Regions from separate parts of the Novosphingobium sp. FW305-C-30-35 genome, predicted to be linked through region 2. Evidence: predicted binding sites of a transcription regulator. Region 2 holds the regulator's gene; each other region holds the start of a gene.
The links. Region 2 encodes LexA, which represses DNA repair genes until DNA is damaged. Its sites were predicted from a motif close to GTTCCNCNCTTGTTCT; they were not measured.
Positions count from the first base shown of each region.

Region 1: AC3WLM_RS07295 (ribonucleoside-diphosphate reductase subunit alpha) is a predicted target of LexA. The motif match lies at 2,609-2,624, and genes of this name have one in related genera.
Region 3: AC3WLM_RS21110 (DUF7146 domain-containing protein) is a predicted target of LexA. The motif match lies at 3,810-3,825, and genes of this name have one in related genera.

Region 1 covers NZ_JBYSYJ010000001.1:1,469,787-1,474,611, reverse strand. The annotation lists gene AC3WLM_RS07310 (hypothetical protein) at 1-287, opposite strand, end outside; gene AC3WLM_RS07305 (YifB family Mg chelatase-like AAA ATPase) at 459-1,967, shown strand; gene AC3WLM_RS07300 (GlsB/YeaQ/YmgE family stress response membrane protein) at 1,970-2,218, opposite strand; gene AC3WLM_RS07295 (ribonucleoside-diphosphate reductase subunit alpha) at 2,712-4,715, shown strand.
Region 2 covers NZ_JBYSYJ010000001.1:205,119-209,943, reverse strand. The annotation lists gene AC3WLM_RS01220 (ComEC/Rec2 family competence protein) at 1-1,671, shown strand, start outside; gene AC3WLM_RS01215 (energy transducer TonB) at 1,781-2,449, opposite strand; gene lexA (transcriptional repressor LexA) at 2,700-3,419, opposite strand; gene AC3WLM_RS01205 (molybdopterin molybdotransferase MoeA) at 3,539-4,744, opposite strand; gene moaC (cyclic pyranopterin monophosphate synthase MoaC) at 4,741-4,825, opposite strand, start outside.
Region 3 covers NZ_JBYSYJ010000004.1:396-5,220, reverse strand. The annotation lists gene AC3WLM_RS21115 (strawberry notch-like NTP hydrolase domain-containing protein) at 1-2,942, opposite strand, end outside; gene AC3WLM_RS21110 (DUF7146 domain-containing protein) at 3,001-3,759, opposite strand; partial or broken gene AC3WLM_RS21105 (replication protein RepA) at 3,916-4,825, opposite strand, start outside.

The sequences.
Region 1 (4,825 bases), 1.3 Mb from region 2:
AAGTCCGCTGGCGAATAGCTGTCGGTTTCGGCGACGAGTGCGGCCCGGCTGCCGTCCAGCACCTCGAACGACCCGAAGCTGGCGACGCCCTTCACATCGGCGCGGGGCAGCCCGGCGATGCGTTCGGAGCCCGGCTCCTCGACTTCGACGACCGTCGTCTCGGTCCATGTGACGCCGTTCTCCACCCAGGTCCGTGTCGTTACCTCGCGCGTCGTCACCTCGCGCGCCAGCACCGGCTGGCAGGCGAGAATGGCGAAGATCGCGGGAAGAAGCGCGCGGCGGAGCATGGTCAGCCTTTTCCGCGCGCGCGGATTGCCGAATTGCCAAGGGACGCGGTTAAGATCGCTTCACCATGACCCGCGACTGGCTACGAATGCCTCGAAAATGGCCGCATCCCGCCACCGTACTGGCCGCACCGCTGCTAGGCTAAGTAGCATTGCGGATGGAGTGCAGTATCGATGGTCGCGCTGGTGTCGACGGTCGCCTATCTCGGGCTCGAGGCGCGCGCCGTCGAAGTGCAGTGCCAGGTGGCGCCCGGTTTGCCCGCGTTCCGGCTCGTCGGCCTGCCCGACAAGGCGGTGGGCGAAAGCCGGGAGCGGGTTTCCTCGGCGCTTTCCGCACTCGGTCTCGCCCTGCCGCCCAAACGGATCACCGTGAACCTGTCGCCGGCTGATCTGCCCAAGGAAGGCTCGCACTACGATCTTCCGATTGCGCTTGCTTTGCTGGCCGCAATGGGCGTGGTCGATCTCGAACAGATCGCTGACTATGTGGCGGTGGGAGAGCTGGCATTGGATGGCCGCGTATTGCCGTCACCTGGCGTGCTGCTCGCCGCGCTTCATGCCAGTGGTGAGGAGAAGGGCCTGATCTGCCCTGCCGCGCAAGGGCCCGAGGCACGCTGGGCCAGCGGGATCGACGTGATCGCCGCACCGGACCTCATCGGCCTGCTCAATCACCTGAAGGGGCAGCACCGCCTCCCGCAGCCTTCTCAGGGCGTGGCAGAGCCACCGCGTCGCCTGGCCGATCTCAAGCAGGTCAAGGGCCAGGAAACCGCCAAGCGGGCGCTGGAGATTGCGGCGGCTGGCGGGCATAACCTGCTGATGATCGGGCCGCCGGGCGCGGGCAAGTCGCTGATGGCCTCGTGCCTGCCCGGCATCCTGCCGGAGCTGACCCCGTCCGAGGCGCTCGAGGTGTCAATGGTGGCGTCGGTGGCCGGCACGCTCGAGGACGGTCGCATCAGCCGCGCCCGGCCGTTCCGGGCTCCCCACCATTCCGCTTCCATGGCCGCCTTGACCGGGGGCGGGCTGAAAGTGCGTCCCGGCGAAGTGAGCCTTGCGCACCTCGGCGTCCTGTTCCTCGACGAACTGCCCGAGTTTCAGCGCGCCGTGCTCGATTCCCTGCGCCAGCCGCTGGAGACGGGCGAGGTGACCGTGGCCCGCGCCAACGCGCACGTGACCTTCCCGGCGCGCGTGCAACTGATCGCGGCGATGAACCCGTGCCGCTGCGGCCATCTGGGCGATCCGGCGCTTGGGTGCAGCCGTGCCCCCCGCTGTGCCGGCGACTATCAGTCCAAGGTGTCAGGCCCGCTGCTTGATCGCATAGACCTCCATGTCGAGGTCGATCCGGTCTCCGCGGCGGATCTGGCGCTTCCGCCGCCTGCAGAAGGTTCCGACCAGGTGGCCGCGCGGGTGGCGCGGGCGAGGGCGCTGCAAGTTGCCCGGCTCGAGGGCACCAACGCCCGCAGCAACGCCGAGCTTAACGGCGATCTGCTGGACATCCACGCAACTCCGGACGAACCCGGGCGCAAGCTGCTCGCACAGGCTGCCGAAGCGATGCGCCTCTCCGCGCGCGGCTATACCCGCATGCTGCGCGTGGCGCGGACTATCGCCGATCTGGCCGGGGCGGACACAGTGGGTCGCATCCATGTGGCCGAAGCGCTCAGCTATCGCCGCATTGCGCCTCGGGCTTAGGCTTAAAGATTGCGCCCAAGGAAGATGAGCAGCATCGCTCCGATGACCGAGGCGAGGCAGCCTGCGCGGTTGACGCCTTCGCCGAACGTCCGGCCGCTGCGCCAACTGGCGAACAGGCCTGCGACAAGCGCGCCGCCTACCCCCAGCAGCACGGTCTTGAGCATGCCGATGTCGACGTCGCCGGGATAGAAGAACCGCGCCAGCACGCCGACCACCAGACCGGTGAAGACAATCGAGATCAGATTCAGCACACCTGCACTCCGTTCCTGTGGACACCACATATGGTGCCGGTTGACGCTCTCTTGTCCACAAGTTGGTGGCCAACCCGAAAAATATTTCGACCGGCGTCGTTTCGCCCTTGAAGTGCAGGAAAGTCCACGCGTCGCTGCACTGCACAATAGCTCTTCTGGCGACGAAGCGAATCGCACGTGCGACGAATCGAGTCTCCCTGCGGATGTTTACCCTCTTGTGTCTGAATCCGGTTGAGGCACTATGGGTTGTGGTCGGGCTTCAGGGGGACCTCTAAACCTAGTTTAGAGCGCTTGGGCGTGTTTTGCGCGCAATGGCAACGCATTGCCTGCGCGCAGGGCACACGGGGCCGTGATCGGGAATTCTGGAGCCGAGCGCCTGCGGAACAACATGTTCCACTTTCGTTCCGTCTCTTGTAGGATTGGGCCACTCGCCCGATTCGAGTGTCGATTGATCGCCCGGGCCTTGGCTGCGGGGTGCGAACGGGGGTTGAACGTGGATTTCAGAACTGGAGACGGCTCCGTGGTTGCGCAGGACGAACTGGCGCTTGCAGGCGCTCCGGCTGCGGCCGGTGAAGCAAAGGCGATGGATATGGACGCCAAGGACGCAGGCAGCGAAGCACTTGTCGCAGGCATGGCCGCCACCGTCGCAGCGGCTGCCGTTGCGGCCGCGCCGGTCAGCGATTCCAAGAAGGTCAATCCGCGCCGCTTTACCATCGTGACGGATGACAGCCGCGATGCGCGCCTGACCGATTTCGGCAAGGACACGCTGGACGACCGCTACCTGCTCCCCGGCGAGAAGTATCAGGACCTGTTCGCGCGCGTGGCCGATGCCTATGCCGACGATCAGGAGCACGCCCAGCGTCTCTACGACTACATCTCGAAGCTGTGGTTCATGCCAGCCACGCCGGTTCTGTCGAACGGCGGCACCGGGCGCGGCCTTCCGATCTCGTGCTACCTCAACTCGGTCGATGACAGCCTCGAAGGCATTGTCGCGACGTGGAACGAGAACGTCTGGCTCGCCTCGCGCGGCGGCGGCATCGGCACCTATTGGGGCAAGGTCCGCGGCATCGGCGAGAGCGTCGGCCTCAACGGCAAGACCAGCGGCATCATCCCCTTCGTGCGCGTGATGGATTCGCTGACGCTGGCGATCAGCCAGGGTTCGCTGCGGCGCGGTTCGGCGGCCTGCTATCTCGACGTTTCGCACCCGGAAATCGAGGAGTTCCTCGAGATCCGCAAACCTTCGGGTGACTTCAACCGCAAGGCGCTGAACCTCCATCATGGCGTGCTGCTGACCGACGAATTCATGGAAGCCGTGCGCGATGGCACGGAATTCCACCTGCGCAGCCCCAAGGACGGCTCGATTCGCAGCACGGTCGATGCGCGTTCGCTGTTCCAGAAGCTCGTTGAAACCCGCCTTGCCACGGGCGAGCCCTACATTGTGTTCAACGACACGGTGAACCGCATGATGCCCAAGCATCACCGCGACCTGGGGCTGAAGGTCTCGACCTCGAACCTCTGCTCGGAAATCACCCTGCCGACGGGCCGCGATCACCTCGGCTACGATCGTACCGCGGTGTGCTGCCTGTCCTCGCTCAACCTTGAAACCTGGGACGAGTGGAACGGCGACAAGCGCTTCATCGAGGACGTGCTGCGCTTCCTCGACAACGTGCTGCAGGACTACATCGACCGCGCGCCCAGCGAGATGGCCCGTGCCAAGTACTCGGCCATGCGCGAACGCTCGGTCGGCATGGGCGTGATGGGCTTCCACTCCTTCCTCCAGCTCAAGGGCATCGCCTTTGAATCGGCGATGGCCAAGGCGTGGAACCTCAAGATGTTCAAGCACGTCGCCGCCAAGGCGGACGAGGCTTCGATCCTGCTCGCGCAGGAACGCGGTGCATGTCCGGATGCTGCCGAAATGGGCGTGATGCAGCGCTTCTCCTGCAAGATGGCGATTGCGCCGACCGCGTCGATCTCGATCATCTGCGGCGGCACCTCTGCCTGCATCGAGCCGATCCCGGCCAACATCTACACGCACAAGACCCTGTCGGGCTCGTTCGTGGTCAAGAACCCCTATCTGCAGAAGCTTCTGGCCGAAAAGAGCAAGGATTCCACCAACGTGTGGAACTCGATCCTCGAGCAGGGGGGCTCGGTCCAGCATCTCGATTTCCTCAGCCCTGAGGAAAAGGCGATCTACAAGACCAGCTTCGAGATCGACCAGCGCTGGCTGCTCGAATTCGCGGCAGACCGCACGCCCTACATCGACCAGGCCCAGTCGCTGAACCTCTACATCCCGGCCGATGTCGACAAGTGGGACCTGATGATGCTCCACTTCCAGGCGTGGGAGAAGGGCATCAAGAGCCTCTATTACCTCCGCTCCAAGTCGGTCCAGCGCGCAGGCTTCGCCGGCGGCGTCGAGGCGGACAACACCGCGCAGGCCCCCAAGATCGAACTCTCGGCCGGCCAGACCGACTACGAGGAATGCCTGGCCTGCCAGTAGCGAGCCCTAAAGCGAAATCGTAAACTTATGTGGCCTTAAGATACGGAAAAACGGGGAAAACTTTAACCGCTAGGTTGCGCGGGCCGTAAGTTGCTTAAAGAGCCTTGGAT
Region 2 (4,825 bases):
CTTCCGGGCGCGTATGACTTTGCTCGCAGGGCCTGGTTCGATGGCCTTGCAGCGACGGGAACGGTGCTGGGCGATGTGCGAGTGGTCGGAAGATCAGATCGTGATACCACGCTTCGCAGCTTGCAGAAGTCGCTGGCCGAGCATGTCCGCTCACGGTTGACCGGATCGGCGGGGACAATTGCGGCCGCATTTGCCAGCGGGGATCGCGGGGCGATTGCTGCCAGCGATGAAGACGCCATGCGCGATGCGGGACTGACCCACCTCCTGTCGATCAGCGGCTTGCATGTCAGCGCGCTGGTGGGGGCCGTCTATTGGCTGGTTGCGCGCTTGCTCGCGCTCTTTCCCTGGGTTGCGCTCAGGATCCGCGTGCCTCTTGCAGCTGCGCTGGCAGGCGCCCTGGCAGGATTTGGCTATACCTTGCTGACCGGAGCGGAAGTGCCCACCATCCGGTCGTGCATCGGGGCATTGCTTGTCCTTGGTGCGCTGGCCTTGGGACGCGATCCACTATCGATGCGAATGGTCGCGGTTGGCGGCTTTGTCGTCATGCTGTTCTGGCCCGATGCCGTCCTTGGCCCCAGCTTCCAGATGAGTTTCGCGGCCGTGATTGCGATCATCGCCTTTCACTCGGCGGGCCCGGTCCGCTCGTTCCTCACCGGTGAACACCATGGGCCCCTGGTCCGGGCTGGGCGAAGCTTCGTAATGTTGCTGGCTACCGGCATGGTCATTGAACTCGCACTGATGCCAATCGGCCTGTTCCATTTTCATCGCGCTGGCGTTTATGGCTCGCTGGCAAACGTCATTGCCATTCCGCTGACCACTTTCGTGACCATGCCGCTGATCGGCTTGGCCCTGGTGTTTGATCTCGCAGGCCTTGGCGCACCGGTTTGGTGGCTGGTTGGCAAGTCCCTCGATCTGCTGCTGGCGCTGGCACACTTCGTGGCATCACAACCCGGCTCAGTAACTGCAATGCCGCCCTTCGAAACATGGAGCTACGCGCTGTTCCTCGTCGGCATGTTGTGGCTGGCACTCTGGGTGGGCAAGGTGCGCCTTCTTGGCACCATACCCGCCGGTCTTGCCATCACCGCTATGGTCCTGACGCCGCGGCCCGATGTGCTTGTCACCGGTGATGGCCATCATGTCGGCATAGCCGGCGAAGGATCGGACCTGATCGTCCTGCGCATGGGAAGGGGCGATTACATGCGGGACAACTTGCTCGAACTTGCCGGAATGGAAGGCAGCCTTCGTCGCCTCGATGAATGGCCGGGTGCTCGCTGCAATGAAGACTTCTGCGCTGCAACGGTGCTCAGAAACGAACGGCGTTTTACGCTCCTGATGGCCCGCAGCCGAAACTACATTGACGACATGGCGCTTGTGGCGGCCTGCGAGCGGGCCGACATCGTCATCGCCGATCGACGCCTTCCGGCATCGTGCCGCCCGCGCATGCTGAAGGCAGACCGATCCTATCTCGCCAATACGGGAGGCATATCCATCGATCTTGCCTCTGGCCGGATTCGCACCGTAGCGGAGGCGCAGGGCCAGCATGGTTGGTATCGCTGGCCAGTACCGCGCCCGACGCTCAGCCAAACGCACCTCCACGACGCCGGAGCCGAAACGCCAGATGCGTCTGAAGCAACCGTGCCGGTAACGGCGCTAGTGGCTTCCAAGCGATGAATGCGACCCAGGGCGGTCCATTTCCTTGTCCGGCGGGCGATGATCTCAAAGCAGCGCTCCTTTCCGCCGAACTTGCCGGGCGAACCTGACGTTCGCCCGGCTCAATTCATCAGGGGAGGACCCAGCGCACCGATCCGACGTAGCTCCCCGCAGTCGGCATGCCGTCGCTGCCAAGTGCAGGAGTGAACCGCGCTCGCGCGCTGACTTTCGTGCATGTCGCTGCATCAAGGTCAGGAGACCCGCTCGATCCGGTAATCTCGCATCCCGTGACGCGGCCATCCACGCCTATCGAGAGGCGAAACCGGGTTAGCCCTTCTCTTTCCTCTCTGATTGCGGCCGAGGGATAGTCGCGGTCCGAGATCCATGAGCCCGGCGATCCCTTCGGCGATGCTGTGCGCACGGCAAAGCTCGGCGAGGGAGAGGGGCGGGGCTCGGGCAGGACGTTCGGGATAGGGTCGACTGGCGTGATCGGGGTGACCTCGATATCCCGGACTGTGCTTGAAGGATCCACCGGCGTAATCGCGATGTCGGGGCGGGGGGCCACCAGCGAGCGGCTGCCAGGCTGTGGGGAAGGTTTCACGTCCGGCGGAGGAGCGACAGGCGTTACCTTCACCTCCTCGTCCTCCCACTGCTTGGCAGGAAGTCGGTCCGTCAGGATCGTGACCATGCTGTTGGCGAACCCTGAAGCGATCGCCCAGATCGCCACTCCATGAAGCAGCCCGACCGCGATGAAGGTCTGTGTCTGCCTGCGTCTCGTATTCTCGATTGCATAAGCCATTGGCAACACCTCTTCCGTTGCCGACGCCCCATGTTCTGGCGGGCCGTCCCGGAAAGGGGCGCCCCATGGCGGGGCATTCGGTAACAGTGGATACTATACTTCACACTGGATCACATCCAGAAGAATCTCAACCAAATCGATTGATATTTGCCATAACATGCTGATGCAAAAAAAGCCGCCGCGCATTTCCTGCGCAGCGGCCTTTATCATCAGGCACGCCCGAAGGCCGGGCGCTATGTTGCAACAAACGTCAGTGGTAGCGCCGCAACAAGCCTGCAAGCTTGCCCTGCACGGTCACCTCGTCGGGGCGATAGAACTGAGGATCATAGGCAGCGTTGGCGGGATCCAGCCGAACCATGCCCTTTTCGTGATGGAGATACTTGAGCGTGGCCTCTTCCCCGCGCACAAGTGCAACCACGATCTCGCCATCGCGCGCCATATCTGTCTTGCGGACAAGCGCGTAATCGCCATCGAAGATCCCGGCTTCAACCATCGAGTCACCGGACACTTCGAGTGCGTAATGCTCTCCTGCGCCCAGTAGCGCGGCAGGAACCGGCAGGGTCGCCGTCGTCTCGAGGGCTTCGATTGGCACACCGGCTGCAATCTTGCCGTGCAGCGGCAGCTCGATCACGTCGTTTGCCGCCACAGGCACGGGAGGCGCTTTTGGTGCAGGACGAAGCGCCGTGACGCTTCCGCCCGTTGCTCCACCATCTGCATTGGCAATCTGCCGAACGGCGCTCTGCTTGCCCACCGCGCTGTCTGGCTGGCGGAGGACTTCGAGTGCCCGTGCGCGGTTGGGGAGGCGGCGGATGAAGCCACGCTCTTCAAGCGCCGAGATCAGCCGGTGGACGCCCGACTTGGACTTCAGATCGAGCGCTTCCTTCATCTCCTCGAACGAGGGGGAGATGCCCGACTCTTCAAGCCGGACCTGAATGAAGGTGAGCAGTTCGTGCTGCTTGCGCGTCAACATCGGCGGCCACTCCGCAATGCGCGGCTTCGAGGCAAAGCCGCTGGTCTTTCATGGACCGGGAGTGAATGTTCCATCCCGGCGAACGAATGCGGAACGGATAAGCAACCTGTTGCGACTCGTCAAGCAATTCCGCCATTTTCGAGGAGGTAGATAGGAACATCCGTTCCGGCCGGTTTGGCCTCGGCCCCTGCTTCCCGCACGGCCAACGCGTTGGCCCTTGAAAGTGGAGAGAGCGCTCCGGAATCCTGGAGCGGGTCGAGCCTTACCGACGCTCCGTCCCATATCGCGCGCAGGAACTCCATTCGGCTCCCGCCCTGCGCCAGTGGCTCTGCAAGCCGGGCTGGGATGGCTTTTGGCAGAGGCGCGCTCGCGCCGAGCATCGCTCTCAGCAGGGGGAGCATGAACAGGTAGGCCGTGACGAAGGCCGAGGCGGGATTGCCGGGCAGGCCGAGAATGATCTGGGATCCACGCGTTGCCACCAGCAGCGGCTTGCCCGGCTTGATGCCGATGCGCCAGAAGTCGATCGAGGCGCCAACGGCCTCGAGCGCCGGGCGAACGAGATCGTGATCCCCGACTGACGCCCCGCCGCTTGTGACGATGATGTCCGAGTTGTTTGCCGCGTCCAGCGCGCGGACCAATTCTGCGAGTTCGTCCGCCACAGGACCGGCATGGCGGATATCGACCGGCAGGGAGGCGGCCATCGCACAGAGCATCGGCCCGTTGCTGGCGGGAAGCTGGTGCAGGTCGGGCAGGTGGCCGGGAGGAACCAGTTCGTCGCCGCTGTCGATGACGGCCAGGCTGACACGCCGGCGCACGGGGAGATGGCTGTGGCCACCGGCGATGGCGAGCGCGATTTGCGCAGGACTAATGCGGCTACCCGCAGAGATCAGCGTTTCGCGAGAGCTGAAATCCATGCCTGCGGGTCGAACGTGGCGCGAAGCGGGCTGCGGTGGCTCGCCGGTCAAGCTCAGCTCGTTGCCGTTGCGCGCGCTGTCCTCCTGAAGCAGCACCATGTCCGCGCCTTTTGGCAGGATGGCGCCAGTGCTGATGCGGGTGGCTTCACCGGGGCCGACCTCGCCGCCGAAGGGGTGGCCGGCCGCGCTTTCACCGATCACGCGCCACGGGCCCGGAAGATCGGCACTGCGCATGGCATAGCCGTCCATCGCCGAAAGGGCTGCCGCTGGCTGCGTGCGCCGGGCAAGGAGGTCCTCGGCGAGGTAATGGCCAAGGCATTCGGCAACCGAGCGATGCTCGACGGGCAGCGAAGGCGCGAGCGCGAGCAACCGGCTCTGCGCTTCGGCAAGGGGTAGGGGCGGCGCTTTCATTCCGGAGCGCGCCAGGTTCCGGACTTGCCGCCCCGCTTCTCGATCAGACGGACACTTTCGATCACCATGCCTTTGTCGAGA
Region 3 (4,825 bases), on a different contig from region 2:
CGGTGGGTGCGGCCTAGCCCCTGGATTGCGCGGTCCGCGCGCCATCCAGGCTCGAGCAGGAAATGGACCCGGCGCTGCTGGTTCCTGGCATCAAGACTGGCGTGATAGCTGCGGCCTGTGCCGCCAGCATCGGAGAACACGAGGATGCGCTTGGCCTCGGTCATAAATGCAGTGGTTTCGGCAAGATTGGTCCGAGGTGAGCGGCTTTCGAGGCGGTGCTGCCCCGATCCGTCACGGACGAGGCGCTTGCTACGCCCGGTAACCTCGGCGACGGCCGTCACGCCGTAGTGTTCGAGCAGCGCATCGAGCGCGGTCGGGATCGGCGGCATGGCGCAGATGTGCTCGATCAGGTCGGCGCGGGCAGCCTCAGCCTGCGGGTTGTGGACCGGATTGCCCGCCTCGTCCCACATCGGCCGCGAGCGCACGTCGCCGAGTTCGTCCGTGTATTCCTCCATTTGCCGGGTCGGGAAGGCCCGGGTCAAGTAGTCGACGACGTACTCTTTACAGTCGTAGGCAATGTCGAGAGCCTCTCGCTCAGCCGGTTCCAGCTCATCGAGTCGCCGGTTGAGGATCGATTCGGCGGTGCTCACCAGTTGGACCACGACACTGTCACCCTCGGCCAGATGCTCGTCGATCGCGGGGTAAATCGAGGGCAGCTTAAGCGAGAGCAGGACCTGCGCAAAGAAGCGCTGCTTGGTCCCCTCGAACCGACTGCGGGCCGCCGCCTTGGCGCCGCTATTGAGGGTCTTGTTCTCAAGCCCATCGACGATGCCAGTAAGTTCGAGCGCGGCTTCGAGGTTCTGATGGATGATTGTCCAAGCCTCGCAATAGGTGTCGTAGACCGCGATCTGCTCTGGGGTCAGATCGTGGCGCAGGATATCGTACTCGATCCCTGCGAAGCTGAGCGCGCGGGCGAGGTAGAGCCCGGAGGCCTTGAGGTCGCGGGCGACGAGTTCCATCGCGGCAATGCCGCCGTCCCGAATCTCGCTGATGAACTGCTCGCGGTTGGCAAAGGCGGTGCCGGGGCCCCACAGCCCGAGCCGCACCGCATATGCGAGGTTGTTGACTTCCGATGCGCCGGTTGCCGAGGCATAGAGCACCCGGGCGCGGGGCAGTGTGTTCTGGAGCAGGACCCCGGCGATGCCCTGCAGCGATCCCTGCTTTTGGCCAAGCGCCCCTTCCCCGCCCGCAACGCCGCCCATTTCGTGGGCCTCGTCGAAGACGATGACCCCTTCGAAGTCTTCACCGGCCCAGCGGACGATCTGGTCGAACCTGGTATCCTCCACCCGCGAACTGCGCAGCGTGCCATAGGGAACGAACAGGATGCCTTCTGGCGCCGTGATCTCCTCGCCGATCTTCCAGCGGGCGAGATCGAGAATGTCGGACGGCAGCCCGCCAATCGCGGTCCAGTCGCGCTGCGCGTCCTCGAGGAGCGGCGCATTCTTCGAGATCCAGATGTGACGGCGATTGCCCTTGAGCCATTGGTCGAGGATGCAGGCCGCCGCCTGCCTCCCCTTCCCCGCCCCGGTGCCGTCGCCAAGGAAGAAGCCAGTGCGGTAGAGCTGACCCTCGGGATCCTCCTTGAGCGCAACCTCGCCGGCAGGATGGCTGAAGCGGCCGTGGAGATCGCGGCTCCAGGCCTCGCCTGCGTAGATCACGGTTTCGAGCTGGGCGGCGGACAGCAGTCGTGCGGTCACGGTGCGTTCGGGTAATGAGGGCACGTAGCCGGGCTTGGGCGCGGCGATAGAGGCCATGGCGGCGGATTCGACAAGGTGCGTCGGGTGTTCGCCAGCTTCTGCGATCACCACGCGTGAAGGCCGGTAATCGGCATAGACCCCGCGCTGCTCGCCCATCGCGGCAGGTTCGGCCAGCACCTTGTAGGCGACGAGGCGGACGTCGTTGGTCTGGGGAGCTCGCACGATCACGGGCCGGGCTGGACCGGTCTTCACCGAGCGGAACAGGCTGAGCTTGGGTCGGGGCGCTGCCGACGGCGTCGGGTCACGCAACGGCGCCCGGAGCGGCACCGCTGGCAGCGCAGCGAAGAGTTCGCCGACCGAACCGCGATTGATCGTGGATACGCCGATCTCGCCTGGCACCTTGTCGATCACCAGCACGCGAACGGCGATCCCGGTGCCGTGCTTGGCATAGCCTCCCTTGTCCAGACGGAGCGACAGGACGACCCGCGCGCCTTCAAGGGTGCGCCGGAATGTTTCTTCGTACCTGGCCGAGGGTGAGAACCAGTCCGGCATGATCGCAACGATCCGGCCACCCGGCAGCAAATGGTCGAGCGCGGCCCGCAGGTGCCTGGCGGCGGTGTTCTGATCTTCTCCCCGCGATTGCGACACCGAGAACGGCGGATTCATCAGCACGACGCTCGGCCGCGCGGTTCCCGACAGCAGCGCGCTGAGTTTCGCACCGTCCTGGCGGTAGACCTTCGTGCCCGGAAACACGGCCTCGAGCAGGTCCGCGCGGGTGGGTTCGAGTTCGTTGAGGATTAGGTCCTTGACCGCGCCCTTGGCAAGCGAAGCGATGATCCCGGTGCCCGCACTTGGCTCCAGCACCATGTCATCGTCGGAAAGCCGCGCCAGATGGACCGCGAACCTGGCTAGCGCCGGCGGCGTCGAGAACTGCTGGAACTGGATCTGGTCCTCGCTGCGCACCGTGTGGGTCGGCAGTTCGCGCGTCAGCGCCTCGAGCGTGCCGATCGCGGATCCCACCTCCATCCGACCGACTAGCTCGGGAATTGCGAGGGACAGGGCGACTTCCAGGGCCTCGAAGCTGTCGCGCTGCTGCCAGGCACCTGCGGCGTCACTTCCGCCAGCACTCTCGGTCATGGCCTGGCTCAGAGCAGCGCGGTCGATCGGAACAGCGAGGAGCAGCTTGGCGGCAAGTGTGCGCGCAGCGCCGAGAATGGCGCTGGCGCGCGGAATCGTTGTTGTCATGCGGAGAACTCCTGAGCTCGTGCCGATCAGCGGCACGCCCGCTCCAGCCCCCCTCCCCTCACCGCTTCAGGAGCTGCGCCCAGTCGTTCATGCGGCCCGGCGGCCATTCGGTCTCGATTGCGAGGCCGGGGCGTTGGTAGGATTCGGCTGCGCGATCGCGGGCCCGCCTGCCCTCGGCGTCGTTGTCGGCCAGCAGGATCACGGTTTCCACTGAGGCCGGGATGTCAACCTGGTGGAAGCGTTTGGCACCCATCGTCGCCCAGGCCTGGATGCCCGTGAGCGACGTATAGGCAGCCGCAGTCTCGAACCCCTCGCAGATGCCGATGGTCTTGCCGGGCGGACCGTTGGTCCATGCAGCGCCGATAGCCTGGCCGAGGACGCGCTTCTCGGTGTAGGTCGATGTCGCAGGATCGAGGAAAATCCGCTGGATCGCGGCGATCGCGCCCGACTTGCGCATCGCAACGAGGAGTGCCGGTTCGAAGCGGACGAGGCTGCCCTGCCCTCGTGGACACCGGGGGTGAAAGCGCAGGTCGTCGAGTGGTGCCCAGATCTGGCGCACCCCGCGCACATATCGCTCCGCCAAAGTCCCTTCGATTGGCCGACCGGCTTGCCAGATTGTGAGGTGGGGTTTGACGCGGTGCTCGATTCTGGGAAGCACATCTGAGGCATCGAAAGTCGGCAGGTCCGCGATGCGGCGGAGGGCCCTAAGGACGTCCCGGCTGTCGCAACCTGCGTGGCATGTTACGAGGATGGCTCGATCACCCTGACGAATGGAGAGCGACGGGGTCCTGTCAGGATGGCAGGGGCAACGGCACATGGCAGTTTCACCCGACCATTTGCCTTTCAGATGTTCGACGAGCCTTCGGAGCTCTACAGTTGGTCTGTTTCGGGCCAAGGACATGACTGCCCCATCAGCCCCACTCCCCTCCCCGGTTTGCGTTTCAGCCTAACCGAAGTGCTCGGAAATCATCGGTCAGCTCGCATCCGAGTTTGCTCGTCGCTCGGCATAGCGAACGACAAAGGACTCCCAGACTCTCAGCCACTCCGCGTCTGTGCGCTCTTGCTTGATACCGGGAAAGCCAGTGCGGAATGCGTTCGCCATGGTGTCGACGCACCAGGGCTTACCCTTCTCAAGGCCGATTGCTCGGAACTTCGTTTCGCGCTCGCCATAGGTCAAGCTGCCACCCGGGAACGGAAACAACGGTTCGGCGACTTTGACCTCCCGGACAGGCGCACGTGACGCTTTGCCGACCGATGATCTCGGTGCAGTTTCTTGGGCCGGGGCACCCAGTAGCCGCAAATGCGGTCCAACCAGCTTGCGCTCCAAAGGCGCTGGCGAAGGCCGGAGGATCACCTTCCTGCCACTGAAATCGACGTCGGCGTTCGGGTAGACCGCAGAGACCAGCTGCATCGTTTCACGCACAGTTTGACGAAAACGCTTGCTGTCTGCATCGTTGCCGAGGTGTTTAGCCAGTTGATCCCACGAGATCACTTGACCTCGATCGCTGCTGATCCGCGGAAGCCGGTACGCGAGGTAGGTGTAGAGATCGAGAGCAGTGGGCGTGCCCTTAAGTTCACGAATGGCAATCTCGTTCAACGGGACAGCATGATCGACTAGGTGACTGTAGAATGCCTCGGACATCCGGATTTCGCGCGCAAACGCGCCATTCTTCTCGAGGGATCCTGCGTATTCGTTGGAGATTTTCACGTCTCGAACGGCAAATGCATTGTCGCCGGCGTCGTTGCCTTCCCACCGGATTTGCCATTCACAAGCCAACAGTCGATCGACTTGCTCGCGCATCAAATTGGCGGTGCCGCGAGGTCCATAAGAAACGGTCTGGTAGCCAAGCCGGCGCATCCATTCCGTGAAGTTGCGCCCAAGA